3 regions of the Acidovorax sp. GW823-FHT02H02 genome follow, and region 2 is predicted to be linked to each of the others. Evidence: predicted binding sites of a transcription regulator. Region 2 holds the regulator's gene; each other region holds the start of a gene.
The links. The regulator sigma-54, encoded in region 2, starts transcription at its own class of promoters, with help from an activator protein. The targets are predictions, from matches to a motif close to TGGCANGNAANCTGCTTT.
Positions count from the first base shown of each region.

Region 1 (4,276 bases), on a different contig from region 2:
CAGCCCCGCCTTCTGCGGCGGGATGACGTTGAGCACGTCGGCCCTGTGGCGCGTGCCGAAGGCCGTCTCCACCTCCAGCGTCCGCGCATCCACGCGCACCACCTGGCCGTCCTGCGCCAGGCTGACCCATTCGAGCATGTCGCCGTACAAGGCCTTCCAGCCCTGCAGGAACAGCGCTTTCTTCGAGAAGTTGTTCTTCGCGTCCAGCAGCAACAGCTTGCTGCGCGGCTTGTGCTGGCGCAGGTAGTGCGCCACCAGGCTGGCACGCTCATACGGCCCGGGTGGGCAGCGGAACGGGTTGTCGGGAATCACCATCACGAACCGGCCACCGTCGGGCATGGCCTGCAACTGGCGGCGCAGCAGCAGGGTCTGCGCGCCGGCCTTCCAGGCATGGGGTGCAAGCTCGGCGGCCGCCCGGTCGTAGCCTTCGAGCGCGTCCCAGCGCATGTCCACGCCGGGCGAGAGCACCAGGCGGTCCCAGCGCAGTTCCTGGCCGGTGTGCAGGCGCAGGCTGCGCCGCTGGCCATCCACGTCCTCGGCCCGCGCGTGCACGACCTGTACGCCCGTGGCGCGCAGGCCGTCGTAGCCGTGGCCGATGCTGTCCCAGCTGCGCAGTCCCGCCAGGTAATGGTTGGAGAACGGGCAGGTGAAGAAGCGATCGGCGGGCTCGACCAGCGTGACCTGGACCTGCGGCGCCCAGGTGCGCAGGTAGCGCGCCACCGTGGCGCCGCCAAAGCCGCCGCCCACCACCACCACGCGCGCACCTGCGCCTTGCGCACGCACGACGGCGGGTGCGGCCAGGCTTGCGGCGCCAAGCAGCAGTTGACGGCGGTGCAACGCCGCCATCACGGCGTCTCCGTGGGCAGGGCGGCAAACCACCGTGCCAGGGCCTGCATCTGGGCCGTGTCATAGCCTTGCATCAGGAGCGGCATGACGGTGGCGCCGGCCACCCGCCCGGCCTTGAACGCCTGCATGCGCTCCAGCAAGAGGGCGCTGCTGCGGCCGCGCAGGGCCGGAATGCTGCCCGAGGCTTCGGCTGGCGGCCGCCCGCCGGGGCCGTGGCAAGTGACACAGTTGCCGGCGAGCAGGGCCACGTCCTGGACGGGCAGCGAAGGCAAGGGCTGCGCCGCGCAAGGCAACAGCAGCAGAAGGGCTGCCCATGGGGCGCACTTTTTGATAGCTGTCAGCGCTTGTCGCATAAGCGTTATGTCCGATTGATCTATAAACCAGCAGCGCGCTACGCGCCACCCACAACCTACGAAACCGGCGCGCCCCAAACGAAGGCGCGTAGCGCCACAGGGGGGTATCCCATCAGTCTAACCAGCCCCGGCGCATGCCCTCGGCCAGCAGTTCCTGCACCTGGGGGCCGATGCCCTGGATGTCGTACAGCGCCTCCAGCTCGCAGACGATGTCCGCCACGGTGTGGCGTCCGTCGCAGCGGCGCAGTATCTCGGCGGCGCTGTCGTTGAGCTGCACCGTGTCCTCGGAGGAGCGCAGCACCCAGCGCGTCTGGGCGGTCTGGTACTGCAGGCGCAGGTGGCGCGAAAGATGGGGCAGCATGGTGGGGGCGCCGGAGTGGTGGTGCTCTGGTGCGCTGGCAGCGTCAAAGTGCATGGCAGGTTTTTTTTGATGGTATTCGGCAGGGACCACGGGACGCGCAAAAACAGTATGGGCATAGCTCAGCAAAAAAAATGCCAAGCCCCCACGCCCATGCCATGCCGTCGGCTGGCACGGCGCCGGCCTGCCCGTCCCCACACCGCGGCAGCGTGCCACGGCGCGCTCAAGTGCTCCAAAGCGGAGCAATGCTTGTCACAGTGCGGCGGGGCATGGTGCGTACCGTGTGGCGCGCAGCATGGCCTGGTTCTTGCTGCAGGCTGGTACCACCAGAGACCAAGGAGACATCCATGCATTCCGTCGTTCAGACATGGGCCCGCAAGGGCGCACCATCGGCCCTCGCTCTTGCGCTGGTCGCCAGCCTGGGCGCCGCCTGGGCGCATGGGGACGTGACCCCGCAGCCCGTGGATACGCGCACCCTGCCGCCCGTGGGGCAGAAATGGCTGGAGGACAACCCCTACAGCAAGGGCCCCGCGCAGGCCGAGGCGGTGCGCATCGGCGCATCCGGCTACAACCAGAACTGCGCCCGCTGCCACGGGCTGGAGGCCATATCCGGCGGCATTGCCCCCGACCTGCGCAAGCTCGACGAGGAGTGCACCAGCCTGGCGGACGCGCTGAAGAAGAACGCCTGCTTCAAGGAGGTCAACGACTACTTCATGGGCACCGCGCGCCGGGGCCGCACGCGCGACGGCCGGGTGTACATGCCGCCGTTCGAGGGCATGTTGTCCCAGGAGGCCCTGTGGGCCATCAAGACTTATCTCGAATCGCGGCGCGAACCATGAACGGCGCATCCCACAAACCGCCATCGACGGGCCGCCGCCAGCTGGTGCTGGGGCTGCTGCCGCTGCTCGCCGGTATGGGCGCGGCCCATGCACAGGAAGAACCGAGCGGCCTGGAGCGCATCCGCGCCAACGGCGCGCTCAAGGTGGCGCTGTACAACGACTTCCCGCCGTTTTCCGCGAAGTCGGCGCAGGGCATTCAGGGGCTGGACGTGTCGCTGGCGCAGGCCCTGGCGCGTGCCATGGGGTTGCAGCTGTCCCTGCTGCCCTTCGATGGCGACGAGAACATGAACGACGACCTGCGCAACATGGTCTGGAAGGGCCACTACCTGGGCTACGGTCCGGCCGACGTGATGCTACACGTGCCCGTGGACAAGTATTTCATGCAGCAGAACAGGCAGGCGCTGATCTTTGCTCCGTACATGCGCGAGCAGGTCGTGCTGGTGCGCGACAAGCGGCGCCTGCCGGAGGTGGCGGGGGTTGCCGACCTCCGGGGCGTGCCCCTGGCCACCGAGCGCGGCACCGGCGCAGCCAGCGCCCTGATCGGGCACGACAACCGCTTGCTGAGCGCACAGGTGCACCTGTACGAAAACGGCGTCAAGGCCGTGCAGGCGGTGTTGCAGGGCGAGGCGGCCGCCGCCTATGTCACGCGCGCGCAGGCGGAGTCCGCAATCTTCCAGGCGCAGCCGAGGTCCGAGCAGATGGCGATCGGCGAGCTCCCGCTGGCGGGCGTGCCGTCCCAGGGCTGGCTGGTGGGCATGGCCATCAAGGCCAGGAACGAGGAGCTGGGCCAGGCCCTGCAACAGGCCCTGCAGTCACTGCGCGGCAGCGGCGAACTGCTGGCGATTTTCAAGCAGCATGGCCTGACATTGACCGCGCCCTGACTGCGGCGCCAATGCAAAACCCTGGAATGCCTGCGCGGCCTTCCAGGGTTTTTCAACGCCATTCGTAGCGCATGCCGACGGTGAAGCTGCGGCCCATGCCGGGCGCGACGAAGCGCGAAGAGCCCATGTCGTCGCCGGGCCGGACCGCCACGCCGCCGGGGAAGGCGTCCTCGCTGCCAGTGGCGTAGGTGACGTAGCGCTTGTCGAGCAGGTTGTTGGCGCGCGCGTAGACCTTCCAGCCCGGATAGACCTGCCAGCTGGCACGGGCGTTGAACAGGCCGTAGCCGGCCACGGTGCCCAGCTTGGGGCGCGAGCCGCTCTCGTTGCCGGCCACCACCTGGGAGCCCATGGCGAGCCAGTCGCCACCCACGACCACGGTGGGCGTGGCGCGCCAGTCGGCCGATAGCTTGAACACATGGCGCGGCAGGGCGGCCATGCGCGTGCCGGGGTGGAACTCGTTGGGCCTGGCGGCCGTGCTCAGGGGGCCGAAGAGCACGCCGCTGCTCTGATAGGTGGCGTCCAGGTAGCTGTAGCTGGCGCGCATGTCCCAGGTGCCGCGCTGCACATGGACGCTGAGCTCCAGGCCCTGGCGGCGGGTCTTGCCGATGTTGTTGAAGAACCCCGCCTGCGAGATGCCCGCGCGCATGAAGGCGATGTCATCGTTGTTCACCGAGCGGAACAGGGCGCTGGTCAATAGCACGCCGTCGGCCGGGCGCAGCCGCGCGCCCAGCTCCAGCGTGCGGGTGACCACCTGCTGGAGGTAGGGGTCAGCCTGCAGGCCGGTCGGCAGTGTGCAGGGCTGGGCCGGGTCGGCGCAGCCGAGCTCCAGCGCGGTCGGCATGCGCGTGCCCTGCGACAGGCTGGCAAAGCCGGTGGCCGCCGGGGTGAAGGCGTGCGTGATACCGATGGCCGGGTTGAGCTTGCTGTAGGTGAAGCTCTCGCGCTCGTAGGGTGCTGGGTGCCCCAGGTCGTTGCGCACGCGGCTGTGGTTCCAGCGCG
Region 1 covers NZ_JBXAJH010000023.1:2,714-6,989, forward strand. Annotated here, with positions in the region: gene AC1RDS_RS19280 (NAD(P)/FAD-dependent oxidoreductase) at 1-846, opposite strand, end outside; gene AC1RDS_RS19285 (c-type cytochrome) at 846-1,118, opposite strand; gene pqqD (pyrroloquinoline quinone biosynthesis peptide chaperone PqqD) at 1,312-1,614, opposite strand; gene pedF (cytochrome c-550 PedF) at 1,905-2,396, shown strand; gene AC1RDS_RS19300 (substrate-binding periplasmic protein) at 2,393-3,277, shown strand; gene AC1RDS_RS19305 (TonB-dependent receptor) at 3,330-4,276, opposite strand, start outside.
Region 1: pedF (cytochrome c-550 PedF) is a predicted target of sigma-54. The motif match lies at 1,854-1,871, and genes of this name have one in related genera.

Region 2 (4,276 bases):
ACACCCTCGGCGGCGCAAGCAAGTGAGTGCAGCGACCGTGAACACAAGCCCTGACACCCAGGCGGGCAGCCGCCTGGAAGTTGCGCACCTCGAAAAGTCCTATGGCAGCCGCAAGGTCGTCAAGGATGTGTCGCTGGTCGTGCAAAAGGGCGAGGTGGTGGGCTTGCTCGGTCCCAATGGCGCGGGCAAGACCACTTCGTTCTACATGATCGTGGGCCTGGTGCGCTGCGATGGCGGTGACATCCGCATCGATGGCCACTCGGTTGCGGACATGCCCATCCACCGGCGCTCGCGTCTGGGGCTGTCCTATCTGCCGCAAGAGGCGTCGATCTTTCGCAAGCTGAACGTCGAGGAAAACGTGCGCGCCGTGCTGGAGCTGCAGCGGGGCGACGACGGCAAACCGCTCGCCCGGAAGGAGATCGAAGCACGCCTCACAGCCTTGCTGCAGGAGTTGCGCGTGGACCATCTGCGCGATTCGCCGGCCCTGGCCCTGTCGGGCGGCGAGCGCCGCCGGGTCGAGATCGCCCGCGCGCTGGCCACCCAGCCGCGCTTCATCCTGCTCGACGAGCCCTTCGCCGGCATCGACCCGATTGCCGTCATCGAGATCCAGCGCATCATCGGTTTCCTGAAGGCGCGCGGCATCGGTGTGCTGATCACCGACCACAACGTGCGCGAAACGCTGGGCATCTGCGACCACGCCTTCATCATCAGCGACGGCCATGTCCTGGCCCAGGGCACGCCGTCCGAAATCGTTGACAACGCCGAGGTGCGTCGCGTCTATCTCGGCGAACACTTCCGGATGTGAGCATGGCCCCCACGCTTCCTCATTTCGTGTGGTCGCTGCCCCCCCAGGGGCACCGGCCCGCCTTCGGGCGGCCGGGCGACGGGCTGATTGGTGCCCTTGCGTTGGCAGTGGCATGAAGCCCGGCCTTTCGCTGCGCGTTTCGCAGCACCTGTCGCTCACGCCGCAGTTGCAGCAATCGATCCGGTTGTTGCAGCTGTCGACGCTGGAGCTGTCGCAGGAAGTCGAGCAGATGCTCGACGAGAACCCCTTTCTGGAGCGCACGGCCGATGAAGCGCCGCGCGAGGAGTTTGGCCTGGAAGCCGCCGACACGCCCGCACAGGCCGACGACTACAGCGCGGACGACGCTCTTTTTTCAGGGGCTGCCAGCGCAGGCAACACAAGCGCTGAAAACCCAAATGATGCTGAAACGGCCAGCGCCGGTGCGGACGAGCCCGACTGGAGCGGCGACGGCACGGTGGAAATGGCGCCCAATGACGCCGAGTGGGGCGGCGATGCGCCCGCCCGCAACCGCAACGACGCCGAAGGCGACGAGGCCGACGCCACCGAACTGGCCCGCTCGCAGGAATCACTGACGGCCTTCCTGCACCGCCAGGCGCTGGCGCTGCGCCTGTCCGAGCTCGACCGCGCCGCGCTGCGCTTTCTCATCGAATCGCTCAACGATGACGGCTACCTCGAAGAGCCGCTCGAAGAGCTCGCCATCGGCCTGGCCGGGCCCGACGACCTGGAGCAGATCGAAGAACTGGTGCACCGCTTCACGGTGGCCCAGCACCTGCTGCAAAGCCTGGAGCCTGTGGGCGTGGGCGCGCGCGGCCTGGCCGAGTGCCTGACCTTGCAGCTCAAGGCCCTGGCCGCCGACGAAGACAGCGAGATCGACCCCGATACCGTGCAGACCGCGCTGCGCATCTGCCAGCAGCCGCTGGAGATGCTGGCCCGCCGCGACATCCGGCGCCTGACGCAGCTGTGCGGCGATGGCGAAGAGCGCACGCGTGCCGCCATGGCGCTGATCGCCCGCCTGGAGCCGCGCCCCGGCCGCCGCTTTGCCGATGTGGAGCGCAACATCATCGTGCCCGACGTCATCGTGCGCAAATCCGGGCGCGCCAATGGCGGGGGCCAGCAGAACTTCATCGTGCAGCTCAACCCCGACGTCATGCCGCGCCTGCGCGTGCACGACATCTACGCCGGCGCCCTGCGCGGCCACAAGGGTGGCGAGGGCCACCAGGGCATGCAGCAGCGCCTGCAGGAGGCGCGCTGGTTCATCAAGAACATCCAGCAGCGCTTCGACACCATACTGCGCGTCTCGCGTGCCATCGTGGAACGGCAAAAGAACTTCTTCACCCATGGCGAGCTGGCCATGCGCCCGCTGGTGCTGCGCGACATCGCCGACGAGCTGGGGCTGCACGAGTCCACCATCAGCCGCGTGACCACCGCCAAGTACATGGCGACGCCGATCGGCACCTACGAGCTCAAATACTTCTTTGGCTCCGGCCTGGGCACCGAAACCGGCGGCAACGCATCGAGCACGGCGGTGCGCGCGCTGATCAAGCAGTTCGTGGCGGCCGAAAGCCCCGCCAAGCCGCTGTCCGACAGCCAGATCGCCGAAATGCTCAAGGAGCAGGGCATCGAGTGCGCGCGCCGCACCGTGGCCAAGTACCGCGAGGCGCTCAAGATCGCGCCGGCCAATCTGCGCAAGGCGCTGTAGCCTTTGTGGGCGCGCGCGCCTGCCGCAGCGTGCCCTGTTGGCTGTTTTTTCACCCATCACCCCGCTTTCCACGCCATGGCCCGCATCGTCTTCGACCTTCCCGCGCATTTCGGCTTTGCCACCGAGCTGCAGATCTACATCAGCCACGTCAACCAGGGCGGTCACCTGGACAACGCGCAGTTGCTCACCCTGGTGTCCGAAGCGCGGGTGCGCTTTTTTCAGTCCTTGGGCTACCCCGAGGCGGATGTGGGTGGCCTGTCCATCGTGGTGGGCGATATCGTGGCGCAGTACAAGTCCGAAGGTTTCCATGGCGAAACCATGCGGGTGGAGATGGCGCCGGCGGACTTCAACCGCTACGGCTTCGACCTGGTGTTCTGCATGACCGAGACCACCTCGGGCCGCGAAGTGGCGCGCGGCAAGATCGGCATTGTCTTCATCGGCAAGGCCAGCCGCAAGGTCGCCCCCATCCCGGACTCCATCCGCCAGCTGCTGCTGGCCCGCGCGGGTGAGCCCGGTTCCCCCGCCGTGCCCGAGCGCGTATCCTCCCCATCGACATGAACCACCTCCAACTTTTTCTCCCTTGCGCCGCTGGCGTCGAGGGCTACCTGGCCGACGAGGTGCACGCCATCACCGGCCTCACCGGGCAAGACCTGCTGGTGGGCCGGGGAGGTGTGCTGCTGCGCGCCTCGTGGCGCCATGCGCTGCTGCTCAACCTGCACAGCCGCCTGGCCCAGCGTGTGCTGGTACAGCTGGCGCACCGGCCCTACCGTTCCGAGAACGACCTCTATGGCATGGCCAGCGACGTGGCCTGGGAGATCTGGTTCACCACGCGCCAGACCTTCAAGGTCGAGGTGACGGCGCAGCACAGCCCGCTGCAAAGCCTCAATTTTGCGGGCCTCAAGGTCAAGGATGCCGTGGCCGACCGCTTCCGCCACAAGAGCGGCGTGCGGCCCGACGTGAATACGCAGTGGCCCGACGTGCGCATCCACCTGCACCTGACCACCGACGAGGCCACGATCTACATCGACACCTCGGGCGAGCCGCTGTTCAAGCGCGGCTGGCGCGAGGACAAGGGCGACGCCCCGCTGAAGGAAACCCTGGCCGCCGCCATGATCGCCGCCAGCGGCTGGGACCCGCTGGGCGACAACCCCCAGCCCCTGTACGACCCCTGCTGCGGCAGCGGCACCATCGTGGTCGAGGCCGCGCAGATCGCCTGCCGCATCCCGGCCGGCATGCTGCGCCGCTTTGCGTTCGAGAAACTGCTGCCGTTCCAGGCCCATGTCTGGACTGCTATCAAAAACGAGGCTGAAGGCGCCATACAGAAAAGCGCCGTGCCCATTTTTGGCAGTGATGTCGCCTTCCGCATGGTCGATTTTGCCCAGCGCAATGCCGAGCGCGCCGGCGTGGCCGATGCCGTGCAGCTGCGCGGTGGCGATGCCCTGCAGCGCATGCCGCCCTGCGAGCAGCCCGGCGTGATGCTGCTGAACCCGCCCTACGGCGAGCGCATCGCTGCCGCCGGCACGGCGGGCCGCAACGCCAGTGAGCGCGCGGCCGACCGCGCCCAGGGCCTGGCCGTGGGCCGCGAAGAGGCGCACACCGACGATGGTGGCGAGTTCTTCAGCCAGCTCGCCGCGCACTGGAAGAAGAACTACGCCGGCTGGCAGGCCTGGATGCTCACACCCGACCTCAAACTGCCCGGCAAGATGCGCCTGAAGGAATCGCGCCGCGTGCCGATGTGGAACGGCCCCATCGAATGCCGGCTGTTCCGCTTC
Region 2 covers NZ_JBXAJH010000014.1:13,822-18,097, forward strand. Annotated here, with positions in the region: gene lptA (lipopolysaccharide transport periplasmic protein LptA) at 1-26, shown strand, start outside; gene lptB (LPS export ABC transporter ATP-binding protein) at 38-805, shown strand; gene AC1RDS_RS15055 (RNA polymerase factor sigma-54) at 918-2,504, shown strand; gene AC1RDS_RS15060 (acyl-CoA thioesterase) at 2,580-3,062, shown strand; gene AC1RDS_RS15065 (THUMP domain-containing class I SAM-dependent RNA methyltransferase) at 3,059-4,276, shown strand, end outside.

Region 3 (4,276 bases), on a different contig from region 2:
CTGGCTCCTGGTCGGTGGTGGCCAGCGACGAGCGCAGGGCGTCCAGCTCTTTGGGCGTGATCAGCGACTGCACAGGGTAAGCGCGCTCGTTGTTCCAGTAGCTGTCGAAGCTGCGCGACAGATCCTGCACGATGGGGCCGGCCGCCAGCACATCGAGGTCGACAAAGTTGCCCGATGTGTCGTGGCCGAAATAGGCATCGCCCAGGTTGCGCCCGCCGGCCACGCCCATGGTGTTGTCGGCGATGAAGAGCTTGTTGTGCATGCGCTGCTGCACCCGCGAAAAATCGCCCAAGGCACTGACCATGCGCCACACGGTGGAGTTGCGGGCGCCCGCCACCGGGTTGAACATGCGCATTTCGATATTGGGTTCGAAGGCCAGGCGCATCACCTGTGCGTCTTTTCCGGTGCTGTGAAAGTCGTCCAGCAGCACGCGCACGCGCACGCCGCGCCGGGCGGCGGCGATCACACCCAGCAGCAGCCGCTCGGTGCTGGCGTCGGCGTGGATGGCGTAGTACTGCAGGTCCAGCGTTTTCTGCGCCGCTTCCACCAGGGCCAGGCGGCTGCCATAGGCCGCCTGGGGGCCGGCCAGCAGCACAAAGCCTGATTCAAAGCGCGCATTTGCCGCAGCGCGGCGCTCGTTCACCAGCGTGGCCAGTGCGGTGCCGGCGGTGGCTTCGAGCGCCGTGGAAACAGGGCGCTGCACATTCTTGGGCAATTCGGCGCAACCGCTCAGCGCAAGAATGAGCAGGGCAGCCCACCATGGCGGCAGGTGCCGGCGCAGCAGCGCGGGAAGAAAACCGAAAACAAGGGCGAGGGTCATGGGCGGGCGTAGCGGCGTGAATCGGTGGCGGGCACTCCCAACGGGGTGCGCCCCAGCGTAGCGGGCCGCGCGCCCGGTGGATGTCAGACGTGGCGCCGTCGTTTCAACACACCAAACCAAGCTCTCGGGGCACGGCGCATCCGGGCCCTGGCGGCTGCAGGCTTACCAGCTCACTTCGCGGTCCGGCGTTGCGCTGATCTTGTGGATCGACAGGTCGGCACCGTCGAACTCCTCTTCCTGCGATAACCGCAGGCCCAGCGTGGCCTTCAGCACACCATACACCAGTGCACCGCCCAGCAGCGCCCACACCACGCCCATGGCCGTTCCCATGAGTTGCGCCCACAGGCTGACACCGCCCAGCCCACCCAAGGCCTTGCTGCCGAAAATGCCTGCGGCAATGCCGCCCCAGGTGCCGCACAGCCCGTGCAGGGGCCACACGCCCAGCACATCGTCGATCTTCCAGCGGTTCTGGGTGAGGGTGAACATCACCACAAAGATGCTGCCGGCCACGCCGCCCACCACCAGCGCACCCAGCGGGTGCATCAGGTCGGAACCCGCGCAAACAGCCACCAGGCCGGCCAGCGGGCCGTTGTGCACGAAGCCGGGGTCGTTCTTGCCCAGCACCAGCGCGGCCAGCGTGCCGCCCACCATGGCCATCAGCGAGTTGACCGCTACCAGCCCCGACAGCTTGTCCAGCGTTTGCGCGCTCATCACATTGAAACCAAACCAACCCACCACCAGCACCCACGCACCCAGCGCCAGAAAAGGGATGTTGGAGGGTGGATGGGCCGAGATGGCGCCATCCTTGCGGTAGCGGTTGGCGCGTGACCCCAGCAGCAGAACGGCGGGCAGGGCAATCCAGCCACCCACGGCGTGCACCACCACCGAGCCGGCAAAGTCATGGAAGGCGGCGCCGGTCAGGGCGGCAATGCCAGCCTGGATGCCGAAATGCTCGTTCCAGGCGATACCTTCAAAAAACGGGTACACAAAGCCAACGATGGCGGCTGTTGCCAGCAGTTGGGGCCAGAACTTGGCACGCTCTGCAATGCCGCCCGACACAATGGCCGGAATCGCCGCCGCGAAGGTGAGCAGGAAAAAGAACTTCACCAGTGCAAAGCCGTTTTGCTGGGCCAGCGTCTCCGCGCCCACCAAGAAATGCGTGCCATAGGCCACGCCGTAGCCCACCAAGAAATACACCACCGTGGACACCGAAAAATCCACCAGGATCTTGACCAGGGCATTGACCTGGTTCTTTTTGCGCACGGTGCCTAGCTCCAGAAACGCAAAACCGGCGTGCATGGCCAGCACCATGATGGCGCCCAGCAATATGAACAAGGCATCGCCGCCCTGTTGGTGTGCATTCATAACTTCCTCGTGCTCTGAATTGATCTGTTCTGGTGCAATCCGGACGCAGGCGCCAGACTTGCACCAAAATTAAGCAATAAACGCGCCAAAAAAACCATGGAGGTGCACCGCCGGTTCGCCCCATCATGGGGCATTGCTTGAGGCAAGCGCAAAAACAATGATGAAAAATGGCTATGGCGCTTTACTGGCAAGCGCGAAAGGCGATCTTTTTTGATGGCCAGTGGAGGCTGTAGCACAGCCCGGTGCCGGGGAAGTCAACCCAGCGCCAGCAGCTGCTCGGCCAGGGCATCAATGCCGGCCGCAGAAAGATCGTCGCTGGCCAGGCTGTGCCGCGTGGCCCACTGGTGCAGGTGCGTGCTTTGCGAGCGGGCATAGAGCGGGTCGTAGTGCAAGGCCACCAGCTCGGCAAACAGCGGGGCCAGCGCACCTGCTGCGGCCCAGTCCTGCCAGCGTGCAATCACCTGCTTGCCGTGCAACTCCTTGAGCAAACCCAGCTGGCGGGCCAGCAGGACCGGGTCGTCGCCCAGGTTGGCGTAGTCGCGCAGCAGAAAATCCAGCCGCGCCGGCACACTGGCGGCGATCTCGATGCAGGGGCTGGCGCGCAACCGCTGCACCAGGGGCTGGGGCACCGCCAGGCGGCCGATCTTGCTGCTTTCGGCCTCGACATAGATGGTGCGCTGCAGATCCAGGGGCTCCAGTGCATGCAGCAGGGTGGTCTCGAAGGCGGTTTGCGAGGGCTGCTCCACCCCCGGCCAGGCGCCCAGCACCGATCCCCGGTGGCGGGCGCAGGCCTCCAGATCGAGCACCTGCGCGCCGCGCGCGGCCAGGGCCTGCAGCACGCGCGTCTTGGCGCTGCCGGTGGGGCCGCAGATCACACGCAGGGGCAGCTGCGGCGCCAGTTCGGCCAGCCGGTCTATCACATGGCGGCGCCACGCCTTGTAGCCACCGGCCAGCTGCTGGGCGTCCCAGCCCACCAGGCGCAGCCAGGTCACCATCGAGCCGCTGCGCATGCCGCCGCGCCAGCAGTACACCAGGGGTTTCCAGCTGGCGGGCTGGTCGGCAAACTGCGTTTGCAAATGCCGCGCCAGGTTGGCTGCCACCATGGCGCCGCCCACGCGCCGCGCCTCAAAGGCGCCTTGCTGCTTGTAGATGGTGCCGACGATGCGGCGCTCGTCATCGTCGAGCACCGGGCAGTTGATGGCGCCGGGAATATGGTCGAGTGCGTATTCGGCGGGCGAGCGCGCATCGATCAGGGTGTGAAATGCATGGCGATCCGCCACGCGCACGGGACCGCGGTGGCTCATGGCGCCAGGCCCTTGCCCCGCGCGGGCCGGCGGCCGGCTGGCACAATCGCGCGCACCATGACTGTTGATTCAAAACCCATTCGTCTTACCCAGTTCTCGCACGGCGGCGGTTGCGGTTGCAAGATAGCGCCGGGCCTGCTGCAGGAGATTTTGGCACGCGCACCGCAGGGCATCGTCCCGCCCGAACTGCTGGTGGGTACCGAAACCAGCGACGATGCGGCCGTTTACCGCCTGAACGATAGCCAGGCGCTGGTGGCCACCACCGATTTCTTCACCCCCATCGTTGACGACCCCTATGACTTTGGCCGCATTGCCGCCACCAATGCGCTGTCCGACATCTACGCCATGGGCGGCACACCCATCATGGCGCTGGCCCTGGTGGGCATGCCCATTGCCCAGCTGCCGCCCGAAGTGATTGGCCGTGTGCTGGAAGGCGGAGCCGCCGTGTGCCGCGACGCCGGCATCCCCATCGCGGGCGGGCATTCGATCGACGTGCTCGAACCCATCTATGGCCTGGTGGGTTTGGGCCTGGTGCACCCGCAGCGCGTGCGCCGCAATGCCGACGCGCAGGCGGGCGATGTGCTGGTGCTGGGCAAGCCGCTGGGGGTGGGCATTCTCTCGGCGGCACTGAAAAAAGGCCTGCTGGATGCTGCCGGCTACGCCGACATGCTGCGCTACACCACACAGCTCAACCGGGTGGGCATTGCCCTGGGTGCGCTGGATGGCGTGCACGCCATGACCGATGTCACCGGTTTCGGCTTGGCAGGCCACCTGCTGGAGGTGTGCC
Region 3 covers NZ_JBXAJH010000002.1:168,405-172,680, reverse strand. Annotated here, with positions in the region: gene AC1RDS_RS02535 (phospholipase D family protein) at 1-820, opposite strand, end outside; gene AC1RDS_RS02530 (ammonium transporter) at 983-2,185, opposite strand; gene mnmH (tRNA 2-selenouridine(34) synthase MnmH) at 2,440-3,489, opposite strand; gene selD (selenide, water dikinase SelD) at 3,547-4,276, shown strand, end outside.
Region 3: AC1RDS_RS02530 (ammonium transporter) is a predicted target of sigma-54. The motif match lies at 2,256-2,273, and genes of this name have one in related genera.